DNA from 3 places in the Sphingomonas chlorellae genome. Region 2 is predicted to be linked to each of the others. Evidence: predicted binding sites of a transcription regulator. Region 2 holds the regulator's gene; each other region holds the start of a gene.
What was found. Region 2 encodes LexA, which represses DNA repair genes until DNA is damaged. Its sites were predicted from a motif close to GTTCCNCNCTTGTTCT; they were not measured.
Positions count from the first base shown of each region.

Region 1 (4,277 bases), on a different contig from region 2:
GTGCCGCAGCCGTTCCGGCTGCACGCTCATCACTGGTTAATCTTGCACGGCCGATATATCTGTAAGGCTCGCACGCCCGAATGCTGGCGCTGCCCGGTCGCCGACCTGTGTGCATTCAGGCCAAAGACGCCTGCGCCGGCCCGGCACAAGCAGGTTGTCGGGCCCGATTGAGGAGGATTGCGATGCGTCTGCTTCTCGCCACCCTTGCCCTGGCCACGGCGGCTCCCTCGCTGCCGGCGCAGGAGAGCCATGCCGCGCATGGTGACCAGCATGCAACGATCCCTGTGGCGACCCCGGCGGGCAAGCCGGTCGATTGCGTCCGCACCATCGATATCCAGCAGACCCGCGTTCGCGATGATTCGACGATCGATTTCTACATGCGCGGCGGCAAGGTGTACCGCAATCGCCTGTCCGGCGGGGCCTGTCCGGGCCTGGGGTTCGAGGAACGGTTCCTTTACAAAACCAGCGTCGGGCAACTTTGTTCTGTCGATACGATCACGGTACTGCAGGGGCCTGGACTGACGCGCGGTGCGACATGCGGTCTGGGCCAGTTTGAGCCGGTGACGATCGCCAAGCCTGCCAAGGCGTCGAAATAGCGAAAAGGCGCTGGCGTCGCGGCAATTGCTTTGCTAGGCGGCTTCCCCACGCACCCGTAGCTCAGCTGGATAGAGCGCTGCCCTCCGAAGGCAGAGGCCACAGGTTCGAATCCTGTCGGGTGCGCCAGCCTTTTCCTAATCGCCAAATGCCCAGCCTATGGGGGCCTCGAGTCCGTTTGGGCCATGCTCGCCGGGATCGGTAAGGGCGCTCAGGCGGCTGCGCGGGGGAATTGCGTGCGGGGGCCGGGCCGGGATGTCGGTGCGGGAAGGGCGCAACGCCCTGACGCATCGCATGCTTCCACCACGATTTCGAAAGACTCTCCCTCGCGTTGATGGACAAGGGTGAGTTGCCAGCGCGCGCGGCCGCGCGCGGCGAGGGGTGTCGATTCCGAAGGGACGCGGCCGACCTGCCATCGCGTCACCGCGGCAGAAGGCGCTCTCAGCGGGGCGCTGCCTCCGCGTCCGTGGCGCTTGAGCAGCAGGGCAATCGTGCGTCCCCCCTCAGCCGCCCGCTGCAGTTGCCGTGTCGCATTCGTGCTGATGCGCTGCACCTCACCGATCACTGCCCCGAGGCCTTGATGACGTAGGCCCTCCTCCATGATTGCGAGCAATTCGGTATCGTCGCTCGCTTCGGCATAGATGATGCGTTTGGGATCGAGGCCTGCCTGTGCGACGCGGGGCGCGAACAGGTCGCGGCGCCGCACGACCCACAATATCGGGCCCCATGCGCGGCCTGCCAGACCCGCGGCGAACAGCGTTGCGGCACATTCGTCATCCTCATGCGCCCCAGCGCCCGCAATTTCGTGGAGCGAGTCGAGGCGGAAGCCGCCATCGGTCAACCGCGAATCGATCGTTTCGATTCCGAATGGAAGAACCAGGCGACGACGGAAGCTGCTGGTCTCTGCCGCCCGCAACTGCTCGCGCAAAGAGGCTGGGATGGCGGGATCGGCCATGGCTTTCCGTCTTGTGTGGATCAGAACTCGTTGTTCGTTTTTTGTTCCATTTCGAGCCGAAGTCAATCGGCAGGTCGCTGGGAGCCGCGCCCAAAGGCGGGCGCCTGATTGCGCGATGCGATTCGCGCGGATGCGTTCGGCGCAAGCTCGGCCTAGGATGCCGCAATAAACTGGCCGAAGATTGCTGGACTGAAATAACGAAGTTACGATTCAGGGCTGGTTTCTAATCAAAAAGGTCAGCCCTGCTGACTTACTCGACAAGCGATTTGAAACTTTATAACAATGCCAAAAATCAAGTCCGCGCGTTGCTCCCGACGACGCGGATCGGCCTTCGGAGAGACTATGGACGCTTCGCGCGCCAATCTGCCCCCGCTTTCGCTCCACGTCCCCGAGCCGCGATTCCGGCCGGGCGACGTCGCCGATTTCAGCGATCTCGACATTCCCCCTGCCGGTGCGTCGCGTCGACCGGACACCGCGGATAAGGCCTCCGGTTTCCACGAACTGGCTTATGGATTGATCCGCGTTCTGGATGAAAGCGGACAGGCTGTCGGGCCGTGGAATCCCCGGCTTTCGCCGGATGTGTTGCGTCGGATGCTGCGCAGCATGGCACTGACCCGGGCATTTGACGAACGGATGTTCCGTGCGCAGCGACAGGGCAAGACCAGCTTCTACATGAAGTCGACGGGCGAGGAGGCGGTTTCGATCGGTGCCGCGCTTGCGCTTGCCGCGGACGACATGTGTTTTCCGTCATACCGCCAGCAGGGGATTCTCATCACGCGCGGCTACCCGCTCGAGATGATGATGAACCAGATCTATTCGAACCGTGCCGACCCGCTGAAGGGAAGGCAGCTGCCGATCATGTATTCGGCGCGCGACCATGGCTTCTTTTCGATCTCGGGCAATCTGACTACCCAATATCCGCAGGCGGTGGGATGGGCGATGGCGAGTGCTGCGCGCGGCGACACCCGCATCGCCGCCACCTGGTGCGGCGAGGGATCGACCGCGGAAGGCGACTTTCATTCGGCCTGTACCTTTGCCAGCGTTTATCGCGCGCCGGTCATTCTCAACGTCGTCAACAACCAATGGGCAATCTCGAGCTTTTCGGGATTTGCGGGCGCCGAATCGACGACGTTCGCCGCGCGTGCGATCGGCTATGGCATCGCCGGACTGCGGGTCGACGGCAACGACGTGCTGGCGGTCTATGCCGCGATGCAGTGGGCGGCCGAGCGTGCGCGGACCAATCAGGGACCGACGCTGATCGAGCATTTCACCTATCGCGCCGAAGGCCATTCGACCTCTGACGATCCCAGCGCCTATCGCTCGGCGCAGGAATATGGCGCCTGGCCGCTCGGCGATCCGATCGTCCGGCTGAAGCAGCATCTGGTCGCGATCGGCGAATGGGACGACGCGCGGCACGAGGCGATGGACCTTGAATGCGCCGAACAGGTGAAGGCTGCGCAGAAGGCCGCCGAAAAGAACGGCGTGCTCGGCCACGGCATGCACCAGCCCTTCGAGACGATGTTCGAGGACGTTTACGAGGAAATGCCTTGGCACCTGCGCGAGCAGTCCCAGCAGATGCTCGACGAGCGAAAGGCCGCCGGACTGTGAGCAACACCGAGAACCAGAACGAGCCTGCCGCGATGCACGACGAGGCCGAGGGCGCCGTCCCCGCGACCAGCCGGATGAACATGATCCAGGCGATCAACTCCGCCATGGACGTGATGATGGCGCGCGATCCCAACGTCGTCGTGATGGGCGAGGATGTCGGCTATTTCGGCGGCGTGTTCCGTGCGACGGCCGGGCTGCAGGCCAAATATGGCAAGACGCGCGCGTTCGATACGCCGATTACCGAAATCGGCATCATCGGCGTGGCGATTGGCATGGGCGCCTATGGCCTGCGGCCGGTGCCCGAGATCCAGTTCGCCGACTATATCTATCCGGCGCTCGACCAGCTGGTGTCGGAAGCCGCCCGTCTGCGGTATCGGTCGAACGGCGACTTCATCGCGCCGATCACGGTGCGCTCGCCGTTCGGCGGCGGCATCTTTGGCGGCCAGACGCACAGCCAGAGTCCGGAGGGCATCTTTACCCATGTCGCCGGGCTGAAAACGGTGATCCCGTCAACGCCCTATGACGCCAAGGGGCTGCTGATCGCGGCGATCGAGGACAATGATCCGGTCCTCTTCTTCGAGCCCAAGCGGATCTATAACGGCCCGTTCGACGGCTATTACAATCGTCCGGCCAAGAACTGGACGAGCCATCCCGCGAGCGAAGTGCCCCAAGGCTATTACCGCATCCCGCTGGGCAAGGCCGCGGTGGTGCGCCCCGGCGAGGCGGTCACGATCCTGTGCTATGGTACCATGGTCCATGTCGTGGCCAACACCGTGGCCGAAATGGGGGTCGATGCCGAAATCATCGACCTGCGGACGCTCGTTCCGCTCGACCTGGCGACGATCGAGGAATCGGTCGAGAAGACCGGTCGCTGCATGATCGTTCACGAAGCGACGCGGACGTCGGGCTTCGGCGCGGAGCTTTCCGCGCTCGTCCAGGAACGCTGCTTCTACCATCTCGAAGCCCCGATCGAACGCGTCACCGGTTTCGACACGCCCTATCCCCACAGCCTCGAATGGGCCTATTTCCCCGGTCCGGTCCGGATCGGTGAGGCGCTCAAGAAAATCCTGAAGGACTGACCGTCATGGCACGCTTCACGTTTCGCCTTCCCGATATTGGC
Region 1 covers NZ_JBQXXM010000004.1:252,352-256,628, reverse strand. The annotation lists gene nth (endonuclease III) at 1-171, shown strand, start outside; gene ACT3CF_RS12625 (hypothetical protein) at 183-596, shown strand; tRNA gene ACT3CF_RS12620 (tRNA-Arg) at 647-723, shown strand; gene ACT3CF_RS12615 (ImuA family protein) at 806-1,549, opposite strand; gene ACT3CF_RS12610 (thiamine pyrophosphate-dependent enzyme) at 1,892-3,157, shown strand; gene ACT3CF_RS12605 (alpha-ketoacid dehydrogenase subunit beta) at 3,232-4,236, shown strand; gene ACT3CF_RS12600 (dihydrolipoamide acetyltransferase family protein) at 4,242-4,277, shown strand, end outside.
Region 1: the regulator LexA is predicted to act here: its motif matches at 1,582-1,597, upstream of ACT3CF_RS12615 (ImuA family protein).

Region 2 (4,277 bases):
TCGTCGCCCGCGATCTCGTCCGCCTGACGCTCGCGCCGGTCGGGCGGGGCGACCTGCCGCCGCGCGTGCGCGTCAATGTCGCGGCTGCCGATATGGGGGCGGGCATCGTCGCGGGGAGCCGTATCGCCCTGCGCGCGCGGCTGATGCCGCCGCCGGGGCCGGCGGTGCCCGGTGCCTATGACTTTGCGCGCGCGGCCTGGTTCGACGGACTGGGGGCGGTCGGGCGGGCGCTCGATCCGCCGGTGCTCGTCGTCGCGTCCCCCGCGCAGGGGCCGGGGTTGCGCGCCGCGCTCACCGCGCACATTCTCGACCGGCTGCCCGGCAGCGCCGGGGGGATCGCCGCGGCGCTGGCGACCGGCGATGAAGGGGCGATCGCCGCCGAAGATGCCGAGGCGATGCGCCGTTCGGGGCTCGCGCATCTGCTTTCGGTGAGCGGCCTTCATGTCAGCGCGGTCACCGCCGCGGCGATGACGATCGCGCTCCGCCTGCTCGTGCTCGTGCCCGGCCTTGCGCTGCGCGTCCGCCTGCCGCTGGTCGCGGCGCTTGCCGGTGCCGCCGCCGCGATCGGCTATACCTGGCTCACCGGCGCGCAGGTGCCCACGCTGCGGTCGTGCGTCGCGGCGTTGCTCGTGTTGCTGGCGCTTGTGCTGGGGCGTGAGGCGATGACGCTGCGCCTGGTTGCGGCCGGCGCGGTGGTGGTGCTGCTCGTCGCACCCGCCTCGCTGGTCGGCGCCAGCTTCCAGCTCAGCTTTGCGGCCGTCGCCGCGATCGTCGCGCTCCACGAATCGCCCCGCATCGAACGCTGGTTCGCCGCACGCGACGAGGGGCGGCTTGCCGGCTGGGGGCGTGCGCTCGCCGGGCTGCTCGTCACCGGCATCGTCGTCGAACTGGCGCTGACGCCGATCGCGCTGTTCCATTTCCATCGCAGCGGGCTCTACGGATCGGTCGCCAACCTTGTCGCGATCCCGCTGACCACCTTCGTCATCATGCCCGTCGAGGCGCTGGCGCTGCTCCTCGATCTGGCCGGGCTGGGGGCGCCGCTTTGGTGGGTGGCGGGCAGGGCGCTTGGCCTGCTGCTCGGGCTCGCGCATCTCGTCGCCGCAGCGCCCGGCGCCAACGCCAGCCTTCCCGCCATGCCGGGCGGGGCATTCGCGCTGATCGTCGCGGGCGGGTTGTGGCTCGCGCTGTGGCGGACACGATTGCGCCTGCTGGGCGCGGCGCCGATCCTTGCCGGAGCGCTCTGGGCCGTCGCCACGCCGCCGCCCGACCTCATCGTCACCGGCGACGGCCGCCACGTCGCCCTGCGTGCCGCCGATGGTTCGGTGCGGCTGCTGCGGGAGCGTGCGGGCGATTATGTCCGCACGATGCTCGGCGAAAGCGCGGGCAGCCCACCGCCCTTCGACGCACTCGATGCGTTCGATCCGTTGCCGGAGGCGCGGTGCAGCCCCGATCTGTGCGTCGTCGATATCGTTCGTCCGGACGGGCGCTGGCGCGTGGTCGCGACGCGAAGCCCCTATCCGATCGCGCGGGAGCAGCTGCTGCCGCTCTGCGCCGCGGCGGACCTCGTCGTCAGCGACCGCGCCCTGCCGCGCGGATGCGTGCCGCGCTGGCTTCGGCTCGATCGCCCGCTGCTGGCGCGGACGGGCGGGGTGGCGATCCGCTTTCCGGCACGCCTTGCCACCGTCCGCACCGGCGCCGGGCATCCGTGGGAACGCCCGCTGCGTGTGCTTCCGGCCGAAGTCGCGCCCCAGGCCCGCGCACACCGGCGGCCGGGGGCGCCCCAGCCTCAGTAGCGGCGGAGCAGCCCGGCCAGCCGGCCCTGAACGCGCACCTGATCGGGGCGATAGCGCTGCGCGTCATAGGCACGGTTCGCCGGGTCGAGCCGGATCATCGCGCCCTCGTGACGGAAATATTTGAGCGTCGCCTCGCTGTCGTCGATCAGCGCCACCACGATCTCGCCGTCGCGCGCGACTTCGGTACGACGGATCAGCGCATAATCGCCGTCGAGAATCCCCGCTTCGACCATCGAGTCACCCGATACCTCGAGTGCATAATGATCGCCCGCGCCCAGCAGCGCCGCGGGAACCGGCAGCATCGACGAGCCTTCGAGCGCCTCGATCGGCGTACCCGCCGCGATCCGCCCGTGCAGCGGGATCTCGATGACGTCGTTGGCGGCGCGCGGCGGCTCGGGTGCGGCGGGCGCAGGCGCAGGAGACGCCGCGGCGGCGCGGGCGCTGCCATGGCCCTTCCGTGCCTCGGGACGCTCGGGCATCCGCAGCACTTCCAGCGCGCGGGCGCGGTTGGGCAGGCGCCGGATGAACTGCCGCTCTTCCAGCGCGCTGATCAGCCGGTGCACCCCCGACTTCGACTTGAGGTCGAGCGCATCCTTCATCTCCTCGAACGAGGGCGAAACCCCGGTCTCGGCCAGTCGATCGGCAATGAAGCAGATGAGCTCGTGCTGCTTGCGCGTGAGCATCCAGGTCCTCCGTCCAGAACAGACGAGGAACGTTTACGCAATGTTCCCGTGCGCTGTCAAGCGATGCCGCGTGTTCGCGCGTCGTCTCGGGTCAGTCGTGGCTCAGATGCCCCCGCGCCAGCCCCATCGCGCGTTCGGGAAGCGGCAGGCGGAACGCGCAGAGCAGCCGGTCGGGGGCTGCGTCGATCACATTGGCGGGGCCGCCGCCGATGCCCGGCAACGACACCCACAGGTTCGTGCCCGGCGCACAGCCGGCGCGCGTCTCGAGCTCGACCAGGTTGCGCGTCAGCGATCGTGCGCGCGCGTTCCACCACTGCACGCCGCGCCGCAGCCGGACGGGCAGGTCGATGCGGATCGCGCGCAGGTCGGGCATGATCGCCCCTGCCTCGGCGCCGTCGACCGGCGCGGCCGGCTGGCTGTGCTTCGGCAGCGCGCGGAGCCACGGCATCAGCGTCTGCCAGCCGATCTCGTCGTCGAGCGCCAGCCCGGCATGGCGGCCGTTCACCCACCGCACCGTGCCGCTCAGCGGCGTCAGCGCGTCGAGCAGCAGTTGCACATTGTCGGCCTCGGCCAGCGGGCGGCTCGTCTCGATGCCCACGCCGCGCTGCGAGATGTTGCGCACCAGCACGAAATCGGTGTCGTCGCCGCACCGGAGCGTCGCCTTGTGCCAGATCGCGACGCGCGGCATCCGCCGGCGGTCGGCGGGAAGCGCGGCAAGCGTCCGCGCGAGCACGCCCACCACGTCGATCGGCTCGGCATAACGGAACAGCGCGCGCGCGTTGTCGCCGGGTTCGATCCGTCCGGCGATGCGTTCGCCGGTCGCCAGCCGCAGCGTCGCCTCGGGCGCGGCGGCCAGCGCCTCGGCGGCGGGCAGGCTCAGCGTCGCGGCGTGCGCGCCCAGACACAGCACCGCACAGCCATGCTCGTCCTCGGCCAGTTCGATCGCCGCCGATTCGAAATCGCACGCCGCCGGATCGGGGAGGTCGGTCGAGGAATGGATGTCGGGCAGCAGCGAAAACAGCGTTGCCGATCCCAGTAACTGGTACATTCTTGGTCTAATCCCAGCGCCCGTGCCGGACTCTGGACCGCGTTGCTGAAGGCGCGGTTAAGACGGATGGTTGTGGATTCCCTACCGCACCGCGCAGGCGCCTCAGCCGATCAGCGCCCGCGTGGCCGCCGCGACGTCGGGCTGGCGCATCAATGCCTCGCCGATCAGGAAGCAACGCACGTCATGCGCCGCCATCGCGTCGAGGTCGGCACGCGATGTCAGCCCGCTCTCGGCGACAAAGGTGCATCCCGCCGGCGCGAGCCGAACCAGTTCATAGGTGCGACGAAGATCGACGCTGAAGTCCTTGAGATTGCGGTTGTTCACCCCGATCAGGCGCGACTTGAGCCGCAATGCCCGCTCGAGCTCGGCTGCATCGTGCACTTCGATCAGCGCGTCCATGCCCGCCTCGATCGCCGCGGCCTCGATCTCCGCCATCTGCCCGTCGTCGAGCGCGGCGACGATGATCAGGATCGCGTCGGCCCCCATCGCGCGCGCCTCGCCCACCTGCCAGGGATCGACCATGAAGTCCTTGCGCAGCACCGGCAGCGGGCAGGCCGCGCGGGCGGCGATCAGATAGTCCTCATGTCCCTGGAAATAATCATGGTCGGTCAGCACCGACAGGCACGCCGCACCGCCCTCGGCATAGGCGCGGGCATGCGCGGGCGGATCGAAATCGGCGCGGATCAGCCCCTTGGACGGGCTCGCCTTCTTGATCTCGGCGATCAGCCCGAACCCGCCCGCCGCCACCCTGGC
Region 2 covers NZ_JBQXXM010000003.1:12,580-16,856, forward strand. The annotation lists gene ACT3CF_RS08835 (ComEC/Rec2 family competence protein) at 1-1,793, shown strand, start outside; gene lexA (transcriptional repressor LexA) at 1,787-2,476, opposite strand; gene ACT3CF_RS08845 (PilZ domain-containing protein) at 2,568-3,524, opposite strand; gene trpC (indole-3-glycerol phosphate synthase TrpC) at 3,627-4,277, opposite strand, start outside.

Region 3 (4,277 bases), on a different contig from region 2:
GCCTTGTCCCGGCCGCCATCCCCGCCACATTGCCGTCGACGCCCTGTACGGAGCCGAGCATGACCGAAAGCGTTCCCGATCCCGCCGTTGCAGCCGCCGCCACCGCGCGCGTGCCCACCGCCAGCGCCAGCCGTTATCTCCAGCAATTGTGCAAACACTGGTCGCACAATCTCGCGGTGCGCTTCACGCCCGAACAGGGCGAGGTCGTGTTCCCGCGTGAGGGGCGTGCCGGCATTTTCCCAGGCGATGCGACCGTCACCTTCGTCGCCGAGCCCGAAGCGCTGGTCGTCCGCATCGCCGCGAGCACGCCCGCGCAATGCGCCGCGCTTCAGGATGTGGTGGCGCGCCACCTCGATCGCTTTGCCTTTCGCGAGGCGCCGCTGGCGTTCGACTGGCGCTGAGCCGCCGGTGCGTCAGTCGCCCGCGCGGGCGCGCGCCAGCTCCAGATAGGCGTCGAGCACCGCCTGGTTCGCGGTCTCCCACACATAACCCGCCGCCCGGGCGCGTCCGGCCAGGCTGAATCGGTGGCGCAACGCCGGGGCGCGCACCAGCGTCTCGATCGCGTCGGCATAGCCCGCGACGTCGGTGGGATCGACCAGAAAGCCCGTCACGCCCTGTTCGATCAGGTCGACGGCACCCGTCGCGCGTGCGGCGACGACGGGAACGCCCGCCGCCATGCTCTCGGTGGTGACGTTGCCGAACGTCTCGGTGACCGAGGGGTTGAAGAACACGTCCATCGACGCGACCGCCCGACCCAGATCGTCGCCCGACTGGAAACCGGCAAAGATCGCCTCGGGCGCCTGCTCGGCGAACCATTGCTCGGCGGGGCCCTTGCCGATCACCAGCACCTTGTGCGGCACGCCGCGACGGCGAAGCTCGGCGACCACCTCGGCAAAGATGTCGAGGCCCTTTTCCTTCACCAGCCGGCCCAGAAAGCCCAGCGCGACCGCGTCGTCGGGGATGCCCAGCCCGCGCCGCCATTCCAGGCTGCGCCGGTCGGGGCGGAAACGGTGATGGTCGATCCCGCGCGACCAGATCGTCATCGGCGCGGTGACGCCCCAGCTGCGCAGCAGGTCGACCATGCTCTGCGACGGCGGCATCACCCGGTCGAACCGGTTGTAGAAGCGCTTCTGGATGCCGATGATCAGCGGCTCGAGAAAGCCGACGCGGTAATAGCGGAAATAGGTTTCGAAGCGCGTGTGGACCGATGCCACCGCGGGGACGCCGTGCCGGTGCGCCCATTTGACCGCGGCATGGCCCAGGAATTCGGGCGCCGAGCAATGGACGATGTTGGGCGCAAACGCTTCGAGGTCGCGGCGCACGCGCGCGGGGAGCCCGCGCGCGAGCCGGTATTCGTCGCGCCCCGCGGGCAGCGGCACCGACGGCACGTCGACCAGATCGCCGGTCGGCGCGAAGGCGGGGGTCGCCGTCGTCGGCGAATAGACGCGCAGCGTCACGCCCGCCGCCAGCAGGTGCGCGGCGAGCAGGTTCAGCGCCTGGTTGGCGCCGTCGCGGACATAGTTATAGTTGCCGCTGAAAAGGGCGACACGGAGGTCGGAGGCGTTCATCGCACCGTGCGCATAGCCGGGGCGGGCAGGGGCGGCAACCGGGGGAAGCGCCCGATTGCAGGCGCGGCGCCCCCGCCATGCCGCGTCGGATGCGATGCGCTTGTCTGTTCCCTTTTCGTTTCGCCTGGGCTAGCCTTGCCGCCATGGCAAAGCCCCAGAAGCGCTATGTGTGTCAGGTCTGCGGATCGGTCTCGTCCAAATGGGCGGGGCAATGCGGCGATTGCGGTGAATGGAACACGATGGTCGAGGATGCGGGGGCCGTGGCGCCCACGCCCTTTCAGGCGCGCCACAATCTCCAGTCGGGCGGTCGCACGATCCAGCTCAGCGGGCTCGACGCCGAAATCCCGCTCCCCGAACGCATGGCGACGGGGATCGCCGAACTCGATCGCGCGCTCGGCGGCGGTTTCGTCGAGGCGTCGGCGACGCTGATCGGCGGCGATCCGGGCATCGGCAAGTCCACGCTGCTGCTCCAGGCCGCGGCACGGCTCGCCGCGGCGGGGCGCAGCGTCGCCTATGTCTCGGGCGAGGAGGCGGCGGATCAGGTCCGGCTGCGCGCGCGCCGGCTGGGGCTGGGGCAGGCGCCGGTCCAGCTCGCGGCGGCGACGTCGGTGCGCGACATCCTCACCACGCTCGGTGCGGGGACGCCGCCCGACCTGCTCATCATCGATTCGATCCAGACGATGCATTCCGACCTGATCGAAGGTGCGCCGGGCACCGTCAGCCAGGTGCGCGCCGCCTCGGGCGAACTGATCCGCTTTGCCAAGGAACGCGGCACCGCGCTCGTGCTTGTCGGCCATGTCACCAAGGACGGCAGCATCGCCGGGCCGCGCGTGCTCGAGCATATGGTGGACACCGTGCTCGCGTTCGAGGGCGAGCGCAGCCATCTCTACCGCATCCTGCGCGCGGTGAAGAACCGCTTCGGCGGCACCGACGAGATCGGCGTGTTCGCGATGCACACCGACGGCCTCACCGAAGTCGGCAATCCCTCGTCGCTGTTCCTCACCCAGCGCGACGAGAATGTCAGCGGCACCGTCGTCTTTCCCGCGCTCGAGGGCACGCGACCCGTGCTGGTCGAGGTGCAGGCGCTCACCGTCCGGCTCGCCAGCGGCGCGACCCCCCGCCGCGCGGTGGTCGGCTGGGATTCGGGGCGGCTCGCGATGATCCTCGCGGTGCTCGAGGCGCGATGCGGGCTCAGCTTCTCGGCATGCGAGGTCTATCTCAACATCGCCGGCGGTTATCGCGTCCAGGATCCCGCCGCCGATCTCGCGGTGGCGGCGGCGCTCGTCTCGGCACTGTCGGAGCGGCCGGTGCCCACCGACGCGGTGGCGTTCGGCGAGGTTGCGCTGTCGGGCGAGGTGCGCCCCGTCGCGCATGGCGCGCTGCGCTGTCGCGAGGCGGCAAAGCTCGGTTTCTCGCGCGCGCTCGGCCCGTCGGCCCAGGCGGCCGAATCGGGCGGGCTGGCGCTGTCGGGGTTCCGCTCGCTCGGCGCATTCGTCGATCATCTGCTCGGCCGCGGCTGAGCCCGTGCGGCGCATCCGCGGGCACCCTTTCGCGGGCGCGCCCGGCTCGGCTATAGGCGCCCGCGGGAGATGCGAATGACGCTTACCGGACTCGACATCATCGTGCTCATCGCGATCGGCGCCGCCGCGGTGATGGGCTTTCTGCGCGGTTTCGTGGCCGAGGTGCTGTCGCTGCTCGCCTGGCTGCTCGTCGTGATGGCGCTCAAGCTCTTCCACACGCCGCTGGCCGAGGTGCTGAGCGGCGTCGTCGGCACGGTCCAGGGGGGCGCGGTGCTGTCGTTCGCGCTGCTCACCGGCGGCACCTATCTCGGCGGCCGGCTGCTCGCCGCCAATATCGGCGGCCGCGTGCGCGACAGCTTCATCGGCCCGATCGACCGCGCGCTCGGCCTCGGTTTCGGCGCGCTCAAGGGGCTGATCCTCGTCAGCATCGCCTTCCTGCTGATCGTGCTCGTGCTCGACACCGTCGGCGGCGGGCCCGCGCACCGCCCGCAATGGATGCGCAGCGCCACCACCTATCCGATGCTCGACAAGACCAGCGCGACGATCGCCGACTTCGTCGACCGCCGGCGCAAGGGCGAGCCGGTGTTCGGCGGCGAAGACGATGCCGACAATGGCGCGGCGACCACCGACGACGATGCCGCGGCGAACGCCGCCACGCATCGCCCGCGCCCCGCCGCGACGCATCGCCGCCACAGCACCGATCGCTAGCGCGGCCGCGCCGCCGCGCCGTGCTGCGGCCGTTTTGCCATTTTTCGTGTCGGCGGGGGTCGCGCTTGCCGCCGCGGCACCCTAATCCATAGGGCGATGACCGTACCGCTTTACACCCCGCAGATCCTGCGGCTCGCCGCGTCGCTTCCCTTTGACGACCGGATCGCAACGCCGGGGGCCGAGGTCGAGCGGCGTTCGCGGACCTGCGGCAGCAGCGTGCGGGTTGCGGTGAGCGTCGACGCGTCGGGCCGGGTGGCGGCGGTGGCGGTGACGGCCCAGGCCTGTGCGCTCGGCCAGGCGTCGGCGGCTCTGCTGCGCGCGCAGGCGCCCGGCCGTTCGCCCGCCGCGCTCGAACAGGCGCGCGACGCGCTTGCCGACTGGCTTGCGGGAACGCGCGCCGACGCGCCCGACTGGCCCGGCATCGACGTGCTGGCCCCCGCACGCGACCATCCCGGCCGCCATCCCGCGATCCGCCTGCCGT
Region 3 covers NZ_JBQXXM010000001.1:1,239,363-1,243,639, forward strand. The annotation lists gene ACT3CF_RS05680 (DUF2218 domain-containing protein) at 60-401, shown strand; gene ACT3CF_RS05685 (glycosyltransferase family 4 protein) at 414-1,568, opposite strand; gene radA (DNA repair protein RadA) at 1,712-3,088, shown strand; gene ACT3CF_RS05695 (CvpA family protein) at 3,164-3,796, shown strand; gene ACT3CF_RS05700 (iron-sulfur cluster assembly scaffold protein) at 3,893-4,277, shown strand, end outside.
Region 3: the regulator LexA is predicted to act here: its motif matches at 1,675-1,690, upstream of radA (DNA repair protein RadA).